One region of the Embleya sp. NPDC050493 genome, then DNA from elsewhere that is predicted to be linked to it. Evidence: riboswitches for the same ligand, from Rfam matches in the RefSeq annotation. Region 1 holds a riboswitch; each other region holds the start of a gene.
The links. A riboswitch is a leader RNA that binds a small molecule or an ion and turns the genes downstream of it on or off. The one in region 1 is predicted to bind cobalamin.

Region 1 (4,527 bases):
GGTGGACCACGCGTAGCGGTACATCGAGGACAGCTTGCCGATGGTCGGGTCGGCCATGAACAGGTTCAACGACTGCGACTGGTCGATGTACGGCGAGCGGGCCGCCGCCAGGTCGATCAGCGCGCGCTGCGGCAGCTCCCACGCGGTGCGGTACAACTCGCGCACGTCCTCCGGGAGTTCGGCGATGCCCTGGACCGAGCCCTCGGCGCGCTTGATCCGGTCGCGGACCTCGGGGGTCCACAGGCCGCGGGCCTTGAGCTCGCGCACCAGGTACGCGTTGATCTGGAGGAACTCGCCGGACAACGTCTCGCGCTTGAACAGGTTCGACACCTGCGGCTCGATGCACTCGTAGGCGCCGGCGATCGAGGCGATGGTCGCGGTCGGTGCGATCGCCACGAGCAGCGAGTTGCGCAGGCCGTGTTCGGCGACCCGGTCGCGCAGCGCATCCCAACGCTTGGTCTGCGTCGGGTGCACGCCCTCCCACAGGTCCGGCTGGAGCCGACCGCGCGCGGCGTGCGTCCGGGCGTAGGCCGGGTGCGGGCCGTGCACCTCGGCGAGCGCCGAGGAGGTCTCCAACGCGGTGAGGTAGATCTCCTCGGAGATCAGCGTGGACAGCTCGCGTGCCTCGACCGAGTCGAACGGCATGCCGAGCGTGAAGAACACGTCCTGCAGGCCCATCAGCCCCAGGCCCACCGGGCGCCAGCGCGGGTTGGACGCGGCGGCCTGGTCGGTCGGGTAGTAGTTGATGTCGATGACCCGGTCCAGGAAGACCACCGCGGTGCGGACCGTCGCGCGCAGCTTGTCCCAGTCCATGCCCTCGCCGGCGACCACGTGCGCGCCGAGGTTGACCGAGCCGAGGTTGCACACGGCCGTCTCGCCGTCGCTGGTGACCTCCAGGATCTCGGTGCACAGGTTGGACAGGTGCACCACGTTGCCCGGCTCCGCGGCCTGGTTGCAGGTGCGGTTGGCCGCGTCCTTGAAGGTCATCCAGCCGTTGCCGGTCTGCGCGAGCGTGCGCATCATCCGGGCGTACAGGTCGCGCGCGGGCATCTGCCGGACGAACCGGCCGTCCCGCTCGGCGGCTTCGTAGACCCGGTCGAACTCGGCGCCCCACAGATCGGGCAGTTCGGGCAGCTCGTTCGGGTCGAACAGCGACCAGACGCCGTCCTCCTCGACCCGGCGCATGAACAGGTCCGGCACCCAGTTGGCCAGGTTGAGGTTGTGCGCGCGGCGCGCGTCCTCACCGGTGTTCTCGCGCAGTTCGAGGAACTCCAGGATGTCCGGGTGCCACGTCTCCAGGTACACGCAGGCCGCGCCCTTGCGTCGGCCGCCCTGGTTGACCGCGGCCACCGACGAGTCGAGCGTCTTGAGCCACGGCACGATGCCGTTGGAGTGCCCGTTGGTGCCGCGGATCAGCGAGCCGCGCGAACGCACCCGCGACCATGCCACGCCGATGCCGCCGGCGAACTTCGACAGCCGGGCGATCCGCCCGTACATGTCGTAGATCGACTCCAGCTCGTCCTTGGGCGAGTCGAGCAGGTAGCACGAGGACATCTGGGTGTGCACCGTGCCGGAGTTGAACAGCGTCGGCGAGCTGGGCAGGTAGGCGAGCGAGGACATCAGCCGGTAGAAACCGATCGCCTCGCCGGGCTCCCGGGCCAGGCCGCACGCCACCCGCAGCAGGAAGTGCTGCGGCGTCTCGACCACCTTGCGCGAGACCGGGTGGCGCAGCAGGTAGCGGTCGTACACGGTGCGCAGGCCGAAGTACTCGAACCTGCGGTCGCCTTCGACGTCCACGGCGGCGTCCAGTTCGGCGGCGTGCTTCGCGACGAACGCCGCGGTCTCCGCGCCGATGACGCCCTCCCGGCGACCGAGCGCGATGCCGGCGCTGAACGAGGTGACGCCGGCCGCCAGCGCCTCGTCCGCGATCCGGCCGGCGAGCAGGCGCGCGGCGAGCCGCGAGTAGGCGGGCTCCTCGGCGATCAGCTCGGCCGCGGTGCGCACCGCCAGGTCCGCGGCGGCGCCCTTGTCCGCGCCCTCGTTCAGGCCCGCGACGACCCGGCGGACGACCCGATCCGGATCGACCTCCGGCAGATCGCGCGCCTGGGTGCGCACCAGGGTTGCCAGTTGGTCCTCGGGGCTTTCGTCGATCCGCATCCGGGTCGCGCCCACGCTGTCCACAACGGTCACGTGCTCTCTCCTCGCGAGCTCGTACGTACAGGTGACCCCGCGCCCGAAGGCACGGGCAGCCGGCAGGTATTCGGACTCGCGGGCATGCCGGGGCACCGCCGGGCACGGCATGCTCGGCGGACCGCGGAGTACCTAGTGGTCGTCGCTTCCCGAATGCCTCTCGGCGTTCGGCGCTCCATGACGACGTTCGTTCCCGCTCACCGCTGCGGGGCAGTTCCGGCTTCACACCGGATTCCCTCTCGCGTCGCCTTTCCGCTGAACTCGGAACGGCGAACCAGCTGCGTCGCAGAGCATATATGTAGTGGCGGGGTGGTCGTTGCACCCCCAGGTGTTGTGTCGTGTCGCGGTTCTCGGCGTACCACGGATCGCCACCGGCGGGCCCGCCCCCGGCGGTGCGGCCCCAGGGCACCGGGCGCGGCGGTGCCCTGCGGGCGGTGCGGGACCGGCTCCCGCCGGATGCCCGGCACGACGGTACTCGCGTGCACCGCGTCGAGCGGTCGCGCGACACGCCGGGCGGCGGGGTGTCGTGGGGCCTGCCGCATCCGCCGCGAGGGCGGCGGCCGGGGCGACCCGAGAACGGGTCTCCGCGCCGCGCCCGGCGGGCGGCGGAGGCGGTCGGGCGGTCCGCCGCGGGCGCGGGCGGTGCGCAGGCTCAGGGACGGCCGGTCCGCGGCCCGGAGTACGGCGGGCGGGCGTGTCGGGCCGGGCGGTCGTGTGGTCGGTCCACCGCTCCCGGCACCTCCCGGCCCGAGTCGCGCCACTCCGCGACCAACGCCTCGTAGACGGGGGTCTCGATCGTCTCGGTGGGCCACGGCCCGAACGGGGCCCGCAGGATCTTCATGCCGATCCAACCGCGCGAGGGGGCGTGAAGTAACCACCAACCGGGTGATGCCACTCGGTCGATTGACGTATCGACTCGGATACAGGTAGTCGAAACGGTCCGACTCGCCCGGGAACCCGGGCTCCGGGCTCCGGGCATCGGGCATCGGCGGACGGCGTGCCGCCGCGCGGGGTCGCCGGCCCGGGCCGCCTCATGCCGGCGGCGCGGCGCCCCGTCCCTCGGGGCCCGCCGGGGCTTCCGGGGCCGCGTGGCCCTCGGCGGCCTCGTCCGCGCGCGAGGAGCTCGCCGCCCGGAGTTCGGCGAACGCCTCGGCCAGCGCCGCCGCCGTCCAGTGCGCGTTCAGGCCGCTCGGGTTCGGCAGCACCCAGATCCCGGTGTCGCCGATCGTCTCGTGCTGTCGGCCGACCACCGCCTTCGGCCGGCCGAAGCCGGTCCGGTACGCGCCGATGCCCAACACCGCCAGCCAGGCCGGTCGGTACCGGTGCACCCTGGCCGTGAGCGCCGCGCCACCCGCGATGTACTCGTCCTTGGTCAACTCGTCCGCGCGGGCGGTGGTGCGGGCCACCACATTGGTGATGCCGAGGCCGAGCGCGAGCAGCTCGTCCTGCTCGGTCGGAGCGAGCAGGCGAGGTGTGAACCCGGACGCGTACAGCGCGGGCCAGAACCGGTTCCCCGGACGGGCGAAGTGCCGACCGGTGGCGCCGGACCACAGGCCCGGGTTGATCCCGCAGAACAACACTCGAAGGTCGGGCCCGATCACGTCCGGGATGCTGCGCCCGTGTGCGGCGGCCAGCTCGGCGGCGGTGGGATTGCGGCCCGGCGGGATGGGCAACACGAGCGCTGTCGCGGGGCCCGGCTCGGGCTCTTTCGCGCTCACGGTGCCTCCGCGATCAGCGCCGTGCCCACCGAGCGGAAGCCGAGCCGGCCGTACATGCGCGCCACGTCCTCGTCGCCCGCCGACAGGAACACCGTGTCGTTCCCGCCGTCGAGCGCATGCCCGGCCAGCTCCCAGGTCACCGCCGCCGCGAGGCCGCCGCGTCGGGCCGCGGGGAGGGTGGCCACGCCGACGATCTCGGCCGTGTCGTACAGGTGCTGGTAGCTGCCCACGCACAAAGGCCCGGCCGGGCTGTACGCGGCGAACATCACCGTCTCGCCGGAGCGCAGCCGCTCGTTGAGGTAGGACAGCAGGTTCGGGTCCTGGCCCAGGGCGGTGGTGTCCCGCTCGGTGGGGCCGTCGGTTCCGGACGCGGTGCCCGGGTTGGCGAACCCGACCGTCGCGACGCTGTGCACGATCGCCAGGTCGGTGGCGTCCGCCCGGACCCGACGCACCGTCACCAGATCCGGCAGGTCCGGGCGTTCACCGGGTCGCTCGGTGGGATCGAGCACCATCAGCGGGTGCTCGTGCACGTGCAACTCGGCTTCGATCGCCGCTGCCCGCAGCGCCGGGGTGGTCTCGTCGACCCATTCGAAGGACTCGGGCACTTTCAACTCTCTCT
Region 2 (4,527 bases), on a different contig from region 1:
TCGGCTCGGGTCGTGCCGAGCCCGCGAGTCGCGCGGTGAGCACCGCACCGACCGGCAGGTCGGGCGTGCCCTGGGCGGCGAGCGCGGACAGCAGTTCGGCGCAGCGGGGCCAGTGCGGGTCGTCGTCCGGAACCGCCGTCAGGGCCCGCAATACCTCGTGCCGCACGGTGAACGACACGATCGCGAAGTCCGCGGTGGACACGCGGTAGTCGGCGAGTGCCATCTCGATCACGGCCGGCACGTCGTCGGCTCGGACGAAGTGACCGCGTCGATGCATCGCCCGCAGACACGCGGCATACGGCGCGGCGAACAGCAGCGGGTCCGTGCCGGCAAGCGCCGACAGTGCGGCCGTATCGCCACGTTCGGCGAACTCCCCGACCAGTTCCAGGGCGCGCCGCCGCGGGCTCCCCGGCAATCCGGGATCCGCCGCGATCTCGCGCAGCAGCCCGGACAGGCCGAATCGGGCCGCCGTCTCCACGGCCTCGGGATACTCCGACACCACCCGTCGCAACGCCGGTTCCAGGCCCGCCGGCGCGTCCCCGAGGGCCCACGGTTCGGCCAGCTCGGCCAGCGCCCCCGCGACCACCCGCGCACCGCCGGCCGGATCCAGCAACTCGACCAATCGGCCGCGCGCCTGCTCGGGAACCAGCAGCGCGCCGCACACCGCCTCACGAAGCACCCGCAGCGCCGCCGCGCGCAGCACGGGATCGGGCCGGGCGATCAGTCCGCGCAGGTAGCCGTCGAGGTCGGCCGGCGCCTCGGCGTCGATCAAGCGCACCGCCTGGTACAACTCCTCGCCGAGCGGTTCGGCCCGCACGGTCGGCTCGGGTCGGCCGATGATCTCGGCGCGCAGCCAGGCGATCCGCACCCTGGCCGGCCATGCCGCCGACCGCCATTCCGGCGCCGGGACGCGCAGTCGCGCGCACGCCTCGGCCAGTACCGCCGCCGTCTCGGCCGACCCGGGCGACACCCCGGACAGCAGGCTCGCCGACTCCGCGATCAGGCCCTCGCTCGTCGACTCCGCGATGCCCTGGTCGGGTCGCCCCGAGCGCTCACGGAGCAGCACGACTCCGAGGTGGCGCAGCGCAGGGTCCGCATGCCCGATCAACTGCCGCAGCACCGCGACCGGGCAGGGCATCCCGTCGAAGTAGGCGGAGAGCCAGCCGACGTCGCCCCGGCGCACGGCCTGCGGCACGGCGTCCGGCACGACGGCGCGGTCGGAAGTGGTCATCGCTCGATCCTAGGCAGGCCGCCGAATCGGTACGAGCGAGTATTCGCGCCGGGTGCGGCGCTGCGCGGCTCGCGGCTGCCGGGCTCACATCGGCCGGGGCTCACCTCTGCCCCGGCTCACGTTCGCCATGGCGCGGCCCTCGGCAGTCGTGCCTGCCCTGATGCACCCCTTGCCACCCTTCGCCGGCCCCGCACCCGCGCGGGTGCGCCGGGGCCGCTCTCCTCCCCGGTCACCGAGTCGGCCGCTGCGCCGAGTCGGGCGCGGCAGCAGGCCACCGCGGACGCCGACGGGCCGGAGCCGCCGCATCGGCGACTCCGGCCCGTCCACGCGCTCACCGCTGCGTCGTCACGCGCGGCGGCGCCGGTCCCGCGGTGGTTCGGGTCGGCGGATGGTTCGGGTCAACAGGCGCCCAGGTCCTGCCACACGCCCCATTGGCCGGTGGTACCCGGCTCCTCGCCCTGGGTCCACCACTTCGCCTTCCACGAATGACCCTTGTGCGACACGGAGTTGTTCGCGACGTAGATCGCGGCGCGGTCCCACGCCGTGGTACTGCACGTGCTCGGCGGGACGGTGGTCGGCGGGGTCGTCGTCGGCGGGGTCGTGGTGGGCGGCGTGGCGCCCGCGAACCGCACGGAGAACTTGGTGAAGTCGTAGGCGCCCTGCGGCACGCTGCTGCACACGCCCGAGGTCTTGCCGTTGTTGTCCGGCGGCGTGCACTGACGGTCCCGGTTGACCGACCAGTTGGTGAAGCGCGCCATGTGGTGGCCGACCGCGTAGTCGTACACGGTCTGGAAATCGGCCTGATAGAAGTACTCGCCGGTGTCGCTGCGTCCGTTCATCTGCGAAATGCCCTCGTGGGCATAGGCGGTGGCGGTGTCCCAGCCGAACGTGTTGCGCAGGATGGTGTTGAAGTTGGTCAGCGCCGAGGTCTGCGCGGCGGCGCCGTTGAACCCGCCGTCGAACGGCATGATCGAGAAGTTGTCCGGGACGAAGCCCTGCGCCTTGGCCTCGTTCAACATCTGCTTGCCGAACCAGCCGGTACCGTCGGCGGTGGCGGCCGTGGTCACCGAGAGGTAGATGCCCGGGTTGCGCTGCTGGATGATCTTCGCGGCGCCGATCTCGTTGTGGATGGCCGCGGCGTTCTCGTACTCGGGCTCCTCCAGGTCGAAGTCCAGCGCCTTGAGCGAGTACTTGTCGATCACCTGCTGGTACGCGGCGGCGGTCGCTTCGGGAGTGCCGCAGGTCTGGCCGAGCTTGGTGCCGCCGTAGCCGCCGGCGGATGCCGAGACGTCACCACCCTTGGCCCGGATCGCGGCGATCACACCGGCCACCGCGGTATCCGTCGAGGTCGGCTTGGTGCCGTCCCAAGTCGGCGTACAACCACCGCCGTTGGGGGCCAGGATGAAGGCGAGCTGGAACGCCTTCAGGCCGGTGGCGTCCATCACCGCGCCGGCGTCCGGCGGGTCGTTGTCGAGCGGCATCAGGTAGGGGGCGGCGGCGTACCAGTTGCTGCCGATGCCGGTGGCCGCCGGGGACGCGGCGGGGCCGGCGGCGGTCGCACCACCGGTGAATGCGAACAGCGAGATCAATCCGGCCGACGCGGCGGCAGCGGCCAGGACGGGGACGTAGCGACGTGCCACGGGGGACTCCCTCGATGGACTTGGTATAGACCAATGGCCAAAGGGTGGCCTTCCGCTTCCGGCCCGTCAATACATTGGACTGGACCAATTTTCCCGATGTTCCGCATCGGTGTCGGCCGCCCGGCCGGTCCGGCGCCCGATGTTCGTCCGGGCGTCGCCCGGGTGGGGCGGCCTTTTCGTCGGGTCGTCTTCGCGGCCGGGCAGGCTTCGGGGATGAGCCCTCGTCAGGAGTCCAACCCCTGCCGGGCCTTGCGGTTCGGCGTGAATTCGTACAGGTCCAACACCCCCGGGGCGTCCGCGATCCCCGGACCGCCCGCCGCCGCCCACGCCGCTATCTCGCCGGTCGTCTCGGGGTCGTTGACCGTCCCGAACCAGGTCGGCCGGCCGCCCGCCGCACGGCCCGTCGGCGAGGGTTGCACGACGACCACGTTGCCGCGCTCGCACGGACCCAGACAGTCGCTGAGCCGGACCGCGACCCGAGTGCCGGCCAGGGCCGCGCCCAGCGCGGCCGGTTGGCCCGCGTGATCCGTACCCGCGATCTTGGCGGTGCCGCAACAGCAGCCCCGGCACACGGTGATCGTGCAGGCGGCCGAATCGGCGGGCTGCTTGGGCTGTTTCGGCTGCTTGGGCTGCGCCGCGCGATCACGACGAGCGGCACGTTGCGAGCGGTCGGAGCGATCGGAGCGGGAGCGGTCGGAGCGGGTCATGGGAACTCTCCTTCGCGAGTTCGATCCGGGTCCCGACCGAGACGAAGCGGCGGAGCCGGCCACGAACACGCGACCGACCCTCCCGCGGGGCCCCGGACGGGCCGCGCACGGTCGGGCCGCGCACGGGCGAAGGCAGGTCTTCGGACTCGTGGGCACGTCGGCCCGTCCGGGCACCGACACCTACCGGCCGTCGCTTCCCGGACACCGTGCTCGGCGTCCAGTGCGTGATGACGGCTCTCGTTCCCACTCACCGCTGCGGGGCAGTTCCGGACTCGCACCGGATTCCCTCTTGCGACACGCACCCCGGTCGGGGGCGTGAACCATTCGCGCAGGTCAGCTTAGGCGCCGGCGGCCCGGGCAGGGTGATGTGAGCCAGGTCACCGGGAACTTCGACCGACTTGGTCTGGACCTTTCGTGGTCCGACGCGGTTATATTCAACCGTCTTTACTAAACCGAGCATGCAATAAGTCCGCGCCGCGCAGGCGTCGGCCAGCCGAGGGGGCGTCCGTGAGCAGCATGGCGACATTGCCGGACGAAGCGGTCTTCGGCGAGCCCAAGTACTGGCAACTGCGCACCTCGCTGCTGAAGGCGATCGAGGAGGACTTCAGCTCCGGCGACATCCTCCCCAACGAGCGCGACCTCGCCGCCCGCTTCGGCGTCGCCCGGGCCACCCTGCGGCACGCGCTGGAGCAGCTCGAACTCGAAGGCCGCCTGGTCCGCAAGCGCGGCGCCGGCACCACCGTCGCCGGACCGCGTGTGGACGTCTCGCTCAGCGCCGACGGCGAGGGCTGGCCGGGCGTGGACCTGCGCGACCGCGAGGTGATCGACTGCGCCACGGTGCCGGTGACCGACGACTTCGCGGACACCCTCAAGGGCCGCCCCTCGGCCCTGGTGCACCGGCTGCGCCGCCGCCAGTTCTCCATGCGCCAGGTGGTCGGCCTGGAATGCC
Region 3 (4,527 bases), on a different contig from region 1:
TCAGTGCGCGCGGGTCTCGGCGGTGGACGGCCGGACCGCCAGGGCCGCCAGCTCGGCCGGTGTCCGTGGCAGGCCGCCCGCCGGCGTCAGGCCGTGCGCGGCCAGCACGGCGGCGGCCGCGTGGGCCCAGGTCGGCCGCAGACTCGCCGCGGCCAGCAACGCGGTGTCCGCGAGCAGCACCTCCGCCGGCCCGGTGTGCAGGCGCCCGTCGGCCAACACGGCCGCGTCGTCGGCCCAGCGCAGCGCGAGGTCCACGTCGTGCGTGGCCATCACCACCGTGGTCCCGGCCGCACGCAACTCGGCCAGGGTGTCCAGGAGGGCCTCCTGTCCGGCCGGGTCCAGGCCGGCGGTCGGCTCGTCCAGCACCAGCACCTCGGGCCGCATCGCGATCGCACCGGCGATGGCGACCCGCTTGCGCTGGCCGAAGGACAGCAGGTGCACCGGTCGTTCGGCCAGCGCGGTGATCCCGAGCGCGGCCAGCGCCTCGGCCACCCGCGAACGCACCTCGGCCGGGTCCAGACCCAGATTGAGCGGCCCGAACGAGACGTCCTGGCCCACCGACGCGGAGAACAGCTGGTCGTCGGGATCCTGGACGACCAGCTGCACGACCCGGCGCAGCGCGGTGAGTCCCTTGCGGTCGTGCCGAATCGGCACCCCGTGCAATTCGACCCGTCCCGAATCCGGCACCAGGCCGCCGGTCAACAGCCGCAGCAGCGTGGTCTTCCCGCAGCCGTTCGGCCCGAGCAGGGCCAGCGCGCGGCCGGCCGGAACGGCCAGGGACAACCCGCTCAACACCGGCGGCCCGTCCTCGTAGGCGTAGCCGATCTCTCGTACCCGCAACGGAATCACGGCACCACCGATACCAGGAGAAGGGTGGCGGCGACGACCGCCGCCACCACGAACAAGGAGCCCGCCACGAAGGCGCGCGAGATCCGTACCTCGTCCACGAGCACCCGCAGGCGCCCGTCGTAGCCGCGCCCGGCCAGGCCCGCCTCCAGGCGTTGGGCGCGAGCGAACGCGTGCACGAACACCGCCGAGCCGAGCCCGGCCACCGAGCGCCACCGGGCCCGACGGGTGCGATGGCCCAGTCGGCCGGCCTGCGCCTGGTTGATCCTCGCGGTCGTGTCGTAGAGCACGAACAACATCCGGTACATCACCGCCGCGACGTCCACCACGGCGGCCGGGACACCCACCCGGGTCAGCCGGGGCAACACGTCCGACAGCGGCGTGGTGAACGCGAACAGCAACATCGCGAGGCCGGCGGCACCGGAGCGGGCGAGCAACTCGGCCGCGTGGCGCGGTCCGTCCTCGGCCCACCCGACGCCGTCCGCGCCGATGCTCACGAGCAGCGTCAGGGCGCCGGTGGCGGCGAAGCCGAGCGGGGCACGGGCGGCCCGCCACAACCGCCGGGCGGGCACCTTGGCGAACCCGAACGCGACGACCAGGACGGTCCCGGCGACCAGGACCGCGCCCGGCCACGGCGGCAGCGCGACCGCGCAGCCGAGCAGCCCGAAGGAGAGCACGGCCTTGTCGGCCGGGTGGCGGCGGCGCCACGAACTCGCGTGCGCCGCCGCATCGATCGGCAACACGGGATCAGCGACCCGGGACCGATACCGGTGCCTCGGCGGCGGCGTCCGCCGGATCGTCGGGTGTGTCCGCGGCCTCCGGCGCGAGTCGGCGACGGGTGCGCTTGACGCCGAACACGTAGCCGACCACGCCTGCGCCGACCGCGGCCTGCAACGCGAACAGGCCGGACTCGATCTCGCCGGACGGCGGTTCGTACAGCGGGCTGAACCACGGTTCGTAGTCCGGGTCGTTCTCGGTGATCGCGGTCTCGGCCTGGGTGTCGGAGCCCGCGAACGGCTCGTCCTTGTGGTCGCCCATCCCGAACACCACGGGCAGCGCCGCGAGCAGCACCACGGCCAGCACGATCAGCAGGTTGATCTTCGTCGAGCGCTTCACTTGGTCTTCTCCTCCTCGCGCGCGACCCGCGCGTCGGTGACCACACCGAGGCGGATCAGGTCGCCTCGGCTGGACTGCCGCAGCAAGCGCACGACCAGGACGGTCAGCAGACCCTCACTGATCGCCAGCGGGATCTGGGTGAGCGAGAAGATGCCGCCGAACTTGGCCAGGGCGCCGGGGAATCCACTGTCGGGGTCGGGGAAGGCGAGGGCCAGTTGCACGCTTGTCACGCAGTACGTGCTCAGGTCCGCGACGAACGCGCCCAGGAACACCGCGACATCCAGCGGCATGGTGCCGCCGCGTCGATCGAGTAGTGAGCGGGCCAGTCGATAGGCGCCGTAACCCGCCCACGGGCCGACGATCGCCATCGAGAACGCGTTCGCGCCGAGTGTGGTCAGCCCGCCGTGCGCCAGCAACAACGCCTGGAAGAGCAGGGTGATCGTGCCCAACACGGCCATGATCGGTGGTCGGAACAGGATGGCGCCCAGTCCGGTACCGGTGGGATGCGAGCAACTCCCGGTGACGGAGGGGATCTTCAGCGCGGACAGCACGAACGAGAACGCGCCGGACGCGCCCAGCAGCAGGGTGTTCTCGGGGCGGTCGCGTACCTCGCGGGTGAGCGCGCGGGCACCGTGGACGACGAACGGGGTCGACGCGACGCCCCAGGCGACGGCGTGTTCCCAGGGCAGATAGCCCTCGGCGATATGCATGAGGAAGGGTCCCTCTCCAACACCTCGTGGACGGACGATCGCCGTGGCCGGTCTCCTGGCTGACGGGTCGTACGTTCACGTCTCCGCCTTCCCGGGGCCGCGCAAGCGGTCCCAGTGGCTTCCCCGAGACGACGAATCAACGTTTTCGCGGGGGTGGAGGAGAACTTCCCGATCACAGTGGCGAGGGCCGCGCCGGCATCGAACCGGCTTCCCGAACACCACGGCGAGCCGACACTAGTGGTCGGATGGACATGGCGACAAGGTGGCTTTTGCAAACCGTGCGCAAGACCACAAGATGGGCGGAGCGGCCGATCAATAGCCGCATTCCGGAAACGGGCCGCGGCTGTCCGGGCCATGCGCGCACTCGCGCGGTCCACGCGCCGGGGCGGGCCCGCGGGAGGGCGACCCGGGTCGCAGGCGGCGCGGACGAGTGCGGTGCGGCCGGCTCAGTCGAGGCCGGGGCCGCGGCCGCGGACGACCAGGGTGCCCGCCACCCGATCGCCGACCCGCTGCCGTCGCTCGCTGCCGAGCACCGCGGTCAGCCCGATCGCGCCGAGTGCGAACGCGTCGACGGCCAACAGCAGCCAGCGGATCCCGAGTTGGCGCCGGCCGGCACGTCCGCCGGAAACGTCCACGACGCGGATGCCGAACACCTGCATGCCCCACGTGCGCCCGTCGTGCTCGGCGGGACGCAGGACCCAGTACCAGAACAGGATCGCGACCGCGACGACGATCACGCCGGCGGTGATCGTCGCGGTCAGCGGACCGCTGCGGATCGAGCCGTCGGGGTGCGTGGGCAGCAGGACGAACAGCAACATCGCGGCCCCGGGCAACAGCGCGGAGGCCACCACGTCCACCAGGAACTGGCCGATTCGGCGCCACAGCACCGAGGGGACGAGCGGACTCTCGACCGCGGGCAGCCACAGTCGGGCACCCGACCGGGCGGGACGTGCCGAGCGCGCGAAGTGCTGCGGAAGGCTCCGTTCGTACATGTCCTTGTACTTTCCGCTACCGGGCGAGTTGACTCCCGGCGCGGCCGGATATCGCAGAGATTGCGCCCGGTCGGCGGACATGGGGGCCGACCGGGCACGGAGGGGAGGCGGGCGGTCACCGGAATCGACCGGAGGACGTCGTTCGGTGACCCGAAGCCGAGTCGTGCGGTGCCGCGCCGCGCCGTATCGAGCCGAGCCCGCACCGCGACGCGGCGGACGTGGTCCGGCGCGGCGCCGGCCGCTCAGGGCGTCATCGGACCGTCGGCCCCGAACAGGTCCGGCTCGGAGCGGCTGATCACGTCGTACAGCGGCTTGTAGTTGATCCAGGCCACCGTGTCGTTGCCCAGCTGCTCGCGGGTCAGCCGGGCGTTCTCCGGCGAGATCGGCTTGAGCTCGCCGGCCGCCTGGGCGAGCAGCTGCACCTGGCAGGAGCGCTCCATGGTGATGAACCACCACGCCGCGGCGTCGACCGACTGCCCGACCGTGAGCAGGCCGTGATTGCGCAGGATCAGCGCCTTGCGCGGGCCGAGCGTCTCGGCGATCCGGCGGCCCTCCTCGGCGTCGAGCACGACACCCGCGTAGTCGTCGAACACCTCGTGGTCCTCGTAGAAGGGGCACACGTCCTGGGTGATCGGTTCGAGCCTGATGCCGAGCGCGGAGATCGCCCGCCCGTGCACGGAGTGGCTGTGCGCCGCCGCGACCACGTCCGGGCGGGCCGCGTGGATCTGCGAGTGGATCGCGAACGCGGCCTGGTTGACGTGGAATCGGCCCTCGACGACCTGCCCCTCGTGGTTGACCAGGATCAGGTCGTCCACGGTGATGTGCTTGAACGACATCCCGAACGGGTTGACCCAGAAGTGATC
Region 4 (4,527 bases), on a different contig from region 1:
CAGCCGTTACCTCGCCCTCGACCATCCCGACCGGGTCGTCGCCGTGCACCGGACCGACGGGGGCGTGCCCCTGTTCACCGGCGACCCGGCGGAACTCACGCCCGAGGAACGCGCCTGGATCGAGAGCGTCGCCGTCTGGGGCGGTGCCGAGGGCGGGTACGCCGCGATGCACCGCACCAAGCCGCAGACCGCCGCCGTCGGGCTCAACGACTCGCCCGCCGGTCTCGCCGCGTGGATCGTCGAGAAGCTCCGGGCCTGGAGCGATTGCGACGGCGTCGTGGAACGGTCGTTCACCCGGGACGAGATCCTCACGAACCTCACGCTGTACTGGTTCACCGGGACGATCGGCTCGTCGATGCGCATGTACCACGCGAACTCCGCGATCCCGCCCGCGCAGCTCGCCCGCCGGGTGGAGGTACCGTCCGGCTTCTCGCTCTTCCCCGGTGACATCGTGCGCCCGCCGCGGGCCTGGCTCGAACGTACGACGAACCTCGTGCGGGTGACCGAGCCCGCACGCGGCGGGCACTTCGCGGCGTTCGAGGAGCCCGAGTCGTATGCCGAGGAACTGCGCGCGTTCTTCCGGCCCTACCGGGCGGCGATGACGCGGTGACGCCCCGGCGGTGTGCCGGCAGCGCACACCGCGCACCCGGAACGGGCATCGCGAGCGCGCCGACCCGGGATCCCTGCTCCCCCGCATCGGAGCGGCCCGCGCCGCCCACTCCCGGCGCGTGTCAGTGGAGGGCCGTGACGACCGCGCGGTCGCGGGGGCCGGGCAGGGGGCCTCGGTAGGTGATCGTCGCGGTGGTCGCGTCCCGGAAGCCGGCCTCCTCGGCTTCGTCGGCCAGGGCGAGGGCGCACAACCAGGAGAAACCGGGAACGTCCGGGCCGGTCCGGGCGTCGGGGTCGACGTGGAGCGGGTCGTCGGACAGGACCAGGCTGCCGATGCCGGGCTGCGACCAGGTATGGAAGCGTTCCAGGGCCGGGCCCAGACCCCGGGTGTACCGGTGCAGGTCGCCGGCCAGGCCGTCGGCGTAGACGACGGTCCAGGCGCGGGTCGGCGGCGTCCAGACCAGGACGTCCGCGCAGACGGCGTCCACGCCCTTGCGGTGGGCGAGGTCGACGGCCTCGGGCAGGACGTCCACGGCGAGCACCCGGTGGCCCGCGCGTACCAGCTCGGCCTCGACCATCGCATTGCCGCAGCCCAGGCTCAGCAGCGCGGAGTCGGGGCGTCCTCGGTCCAGCAGACGTGCCAGATGGGCGACCATCCAGGTCCGGTACTCGGGGTCGCAGGTGGCCGGGGTGATCGAGTCGCCCACGGCGCGGCCGACTTCCCATGCCTGGTAGCGGCTGGGGCGGCCGTCGGGGGTCGCGGCGTAGTGGGCGCGCAGCGATTCGAGGTCTGTCATCGGTGCCTCGGATTCCTGGCAGGCGTCCGGTCGCCGCACTGCGGCCGGACGGGCGGGCGGGATCGGGCCGGCGGTGCGGCGGGTGGGCAACCGCGGTGATTCGCTTCCGCCCCACACCTGCTCCCGTCCCGCGGATCACATCATGGGCGGCCACACCCGACGACGACGCACCGATGCAGGGTGTCGCGTGTGCATCCGTGCCCGACCACTCGGCCCGCGACGCACGCCGCGGACGGAGTGCGGAGGCACGAGCGGGGCGCGTCCTCGTGGGAACGTACGCCCTTGGACCTCACGGCGAGCCGGTCGGCGGTCCGCCGCGCGCTCCTGGTGTTCGACGTCCCCATGCAGCCGATTGGAGCGTAGGAGACCCCTCGACCACATGCAACGCACGTGCAGCAACTTGCCGATGTCAAACGCTGATCCGAGCCCGATTCCGTCGGTGGCGACGGCACCGGTCGTGCGCCCGTTTGTTCCGCCTCGGGGGCGTCCTGTCCCGGTCGTGCGCACACGAAGGGACCTTCGCCGGGACCGACCGGGCCGAACGGCTCTGCCCGACGGTGCGGACGGGGAGCAGAGTCGGGCGTGCGGGCCGGCCCGGCGGGCAGGCTCCGGTAGCCACGGGCCGAACCCGATCGACGTCGCTCCGTGCGCACCCATGGTCGGCCCGGCCGCCGTACCCATCGCCCGGGAAGGCGGCCGGGCCCAGGGCCGCCCGCATCCGCGCTGCGCCGCGTTGCGTCGGTGGCGGGCCGCCCCCGTCGTTCCTGCCTCGCCCTGGGCGAACTCGCCGTCGCCTCCGTGCGTTGGCAACGTTCCCGTCCCGCGAGGTCGACCCGGTCCCGGCGGCAACCGGCCGTTGGGCCTGTGGGATCGGGTCGGTCGGCCCTGGTGCAGGCGTCGGGCGCGCGGAAGGCTGAGGTCAGGGTCCGGGAGAGCGGACGCGCGGTCGAGCGCGCGGGGCGTCGGGCCCGGCGTCGACATGAGGGAATCGACCGGCACGAGCCCGTCGGCCCCGTATCGGCGCCCGCGCGGGATTCGAGGGTTGAGACATGAGCGAACACGCCGTGATGAAACGCCCCCTCGGGCGCCACGAGGCATTGGAGCTGATGGCGAGCGCGGGGGTGGGACGCGTCGTGGTGAGCGAGGGCGCTCTTCCGGCCGTGCATCTGGTGGCGTTCGCCCTCGACCGGGAGTGCGTGGTGTTTCGGGCTCCGACCGACTCGCCCCTCGCGAAGGCCGCGCTCGACACGGTGGTCGCGTTCCAGGCCGACCGCATCGACCGTGCGGCGCAGACCGGCTGGACGAGCACGGTGACGGGCCACGCCTCCCGGGTCCGCGATGCCTCCGCCGTCGCGCACCTGGATCGCCTGCTCCCCGAAATCGACGGCGACGGCGCGGAAACGGTGTGGATTCGGGTCACCACGGAATTCGTCACCGGACTCGTCGCCGAACGCCGGGACCATACCGGGAGGCCCGCGGGACCCGACCTCCCCTACGCCCGGAAGCCACCGCCCGGGCCCTGAGGCACCAGGCCGGTCGCGGTCGCCGGACCGGGTCGGCTGGACTTACTAGGACGTCCGACTATATCGTCTTCAACAACAAGGTCCGCGGTGCAGGGAAGTCGGTGCGAATCCGACATGGTCCCGCCACTGTGACCGGGGAGTGCGCTGCCGCAGCACCAAGCCACTGGCGAAGGCCGGGAAGGCGGGCATCGTGCGTAGATCCGGAAGTCAGGATACCGGCCGCGGGTATATCCGTGTTGTCCACGAGGATGGAGCAAACACGCATGACACCGGTCTGCGCACCCGCCCCGGATGATCCTGCGAACGTCGAACTCCCCAGGATTTCCTGACTACTTCGACGTCGACCCGCCCGGGCAACCACGCGCACCCGCGCCGACGTTGCGTGGTCGGGTCATGCCCCGCCTCCGGATCGCACCTGACGAGAGACAGGTCGTTCATGATCCGCGAGCTTTCCCACTTCATCGGCGGTAAGCACGTCCTCGGCGCATCCGGCGCGTTCGGCGACGTGTACGACCCCAACACCGGGCGGGTACAGGCACGCGTTCCGCTCGCGGATCGCGCCGACACCCTGGCCGCGATCGACGACGCCGAGCGGGCCCAGCCGGCCTGGGCCGACTGGAACCCGCAGCGGCGTGCCCGGGTCCTGGCCCGCTTCCTGCAACTGATCGAACCCGAACGCGAGTCGCTGGCCCGACTGTTGTCGGCCGAGCACGGCAAGACCATCGCCGACGCCCACGGCGACCTGCAACGCGGCCTGGAGGTCGTGGAGTTCGCCATCGGTATTCCGCACCTGCTCAAGGGCGAGTTCACCGACAACGCGGGCACCGGCATCGACGTGCACTCGCTGCGCCAGCCGCTCGGCGTGGTCGCCGGCATCACCCCGTTCAACTTCCCCGCGATGATCCCGCTGTGGAAGATCGCCCCGGCCATCGCATGCGGCAACGCGTTCGTGCTCAAGCCCTCGGAGCGCGACCCCTCGGTGCCGCTGCGCCTGGCCGAACTCTTCCTCGAGGCCGGACTGCCGCCGGGCGTGCTGAACGTGGTCCACGGCGGCAAGGAGAGCGTGGACACGCTCCTGGAGGACCCGCGCGTGCAGGCCCTGGGCTTCGTCGGCTCGACCGCGATCGCCGAGTACGTGTACACCTCGGCCACCGCGAACGGCAAGCGCGCCCAGTGCTTCGGCGGCGCCAAGAACCACCTGATCGTGATGCCGGACGCGGACCTCGACCAGGTCGTCGAGGCGCTGATCGGCGCCGGATACGGCTCCGCCGGCGAGCGCTGCATGGCCATCTCGGTGGCGGTCCCCGTGGGCGCCGAGACCGCCGACGCGCTGGTGGACAAGCTCGTCGCGCGCATCGCCACCCTGCGGGTGGGCCCCTCCCACGACCGGGACGCCGACTTCGGCCCGCTGGTCGGCCGGGACGCACTCGAACGGGTGCACGGCTACCTGGACATCGGCGTCGCCGAAGGCGCCGAACTGCTCGTCGACGGCCGCGACGTGCACGTCCCCGGCCACGAGGACGGCTACTTCGTCGGCGCGTCGCTGTTCGACCACGTGACGCCCTCGATGCGGGTGTACCGGGAGGAGATCTTCGGCC

Region 2: it holds a riboswitch for cobalamin, as region 1 does, so the genes downstream of both, ACIBM5_RS23785 ((2Fe-2S) ferredoxin domain-containing protein) here and ACIBM5_RS36550 (ribonucleoside-diphosphate reductase subunit alpha) in region 1, are expected to answer to the same signal.
Region 3: it holds a riboswitch for cobalamin, as region 1 does, so the genes downstream of both, ACIBM5_RS04410 (energy-coupling factor ABC transporter permease) here and ACIBM5_RS36550 (ribonucleoside-diphosphate reductase subunit alpha) in region 1, are expected to answer to the same signal.
Region 4: it holds a riboswitch for cobalamin, as region 1 does, so the genes downstream of both, ACIBM5_RS25350 (CoA-acylating methylmalonate-semialdehyde dehydrogenase) here and ACIBM5_RS36550 (ribonucleoside-diphosphate reductase subunit alpha) in region 1, are expected to answer to the same signal.

Annotation. Positions count from the first base shown of each region.
Region 1 is NZ_JBITHP010000027.1:8,156-12,682, forward strand. Features, by position in the region: gene ACIBM5_RS36550 (ribonucleoside-diphosphate reductase subunit alpha) at 1-2,157, opposite strand, end outside; cobalamin riboswitch at 2,234-2,484, opposite strand; gene ACIBM5_RS36555 (hypothetical protein) at 2,843-3,031, opposite strand; gene mug (G/U mismatch-specific DNA glycosylase) at 3,222-3,857, opposite strand; gene ACIBM5_RS36565 (GNAT family N-acetyltransferase) at 3,905-4,527, opposite strand, start outside.
Region 2 is NZ_JBITHP010000012.1:165,187-169,713, reverse strand. Features, by position in the region: gene ACIBM5_RS23795 (HEAT repeat domain-containing protein) at 1-1,231, opposite strand, end outside; gene ACIBM5_RS23790 (carbohydrate-binding protein) at 1,630-2,871, opposite strand; gene ACIBM5_RS23785 ((2Fe-2S) ferredoxin domain-containing protein) at 3,096-3,578, opposite strand; cobalamin riboswitch at 3,710-3,881, opposite strand; gene ACIBM5_RS23780 (GntR family transcriptional regulator) at 4,095-4,527, shown strand, end outside.
Region 3 is NZ_JBITHP010000002.1:239,528-244,054, forward strand. Features, by position in the region: gene ACIBM5_RS04395 (energy-coupling factor ABC transporter ATP-binding protein) at 1-849, opposite strand; gene cbiQ (cobalt ECF transporter T component CbiQ) at 846-1,589, opposite strand; gene ACIBM5_RS04405 (energy-coupling factor ABC transporter substrate-binding protein) at 1,594-1,962, opposite strand; gene ACIBM5_RS04410 (energy-coupling factor ABC transporter permease) at 1,959-2,672, opposite strand; cobalamin riboswitch at 2,700-2,910, opposite strand; gene ACIBM5_RS04415 (RDD family protein) at 3,119-3,664, opposite strand; gene ACIBM5_RS04420 (class II aldolase/adducin family protein) at 3,907-4,527, opposite strand, start outside.
Region 4 is NZ_JBITHP010000014.1:4,389-8,915, reverse strand. Features, by position in the region: gene ACIBM5_RS25365 (epoxide hydrolase family protein) at 1-610, shown strand, start outside; gene ACIBM5_RS25360 (class I SAM-dependent methyltransferase) at 732-1,406, opposite strand; gene ACIBM5_RS25355 (pyridoxamine 5'-phosphate oxidase family protein) at 2,456-2,929, shown strand; cobalamin riboswitch at 2,998-3,168, shown strand; gene ACIBM5_RS25350 (CoA-acylating methylmalonate-semialdehyde dehydrogenase) at 3,366-4,527, shown strand, end outside.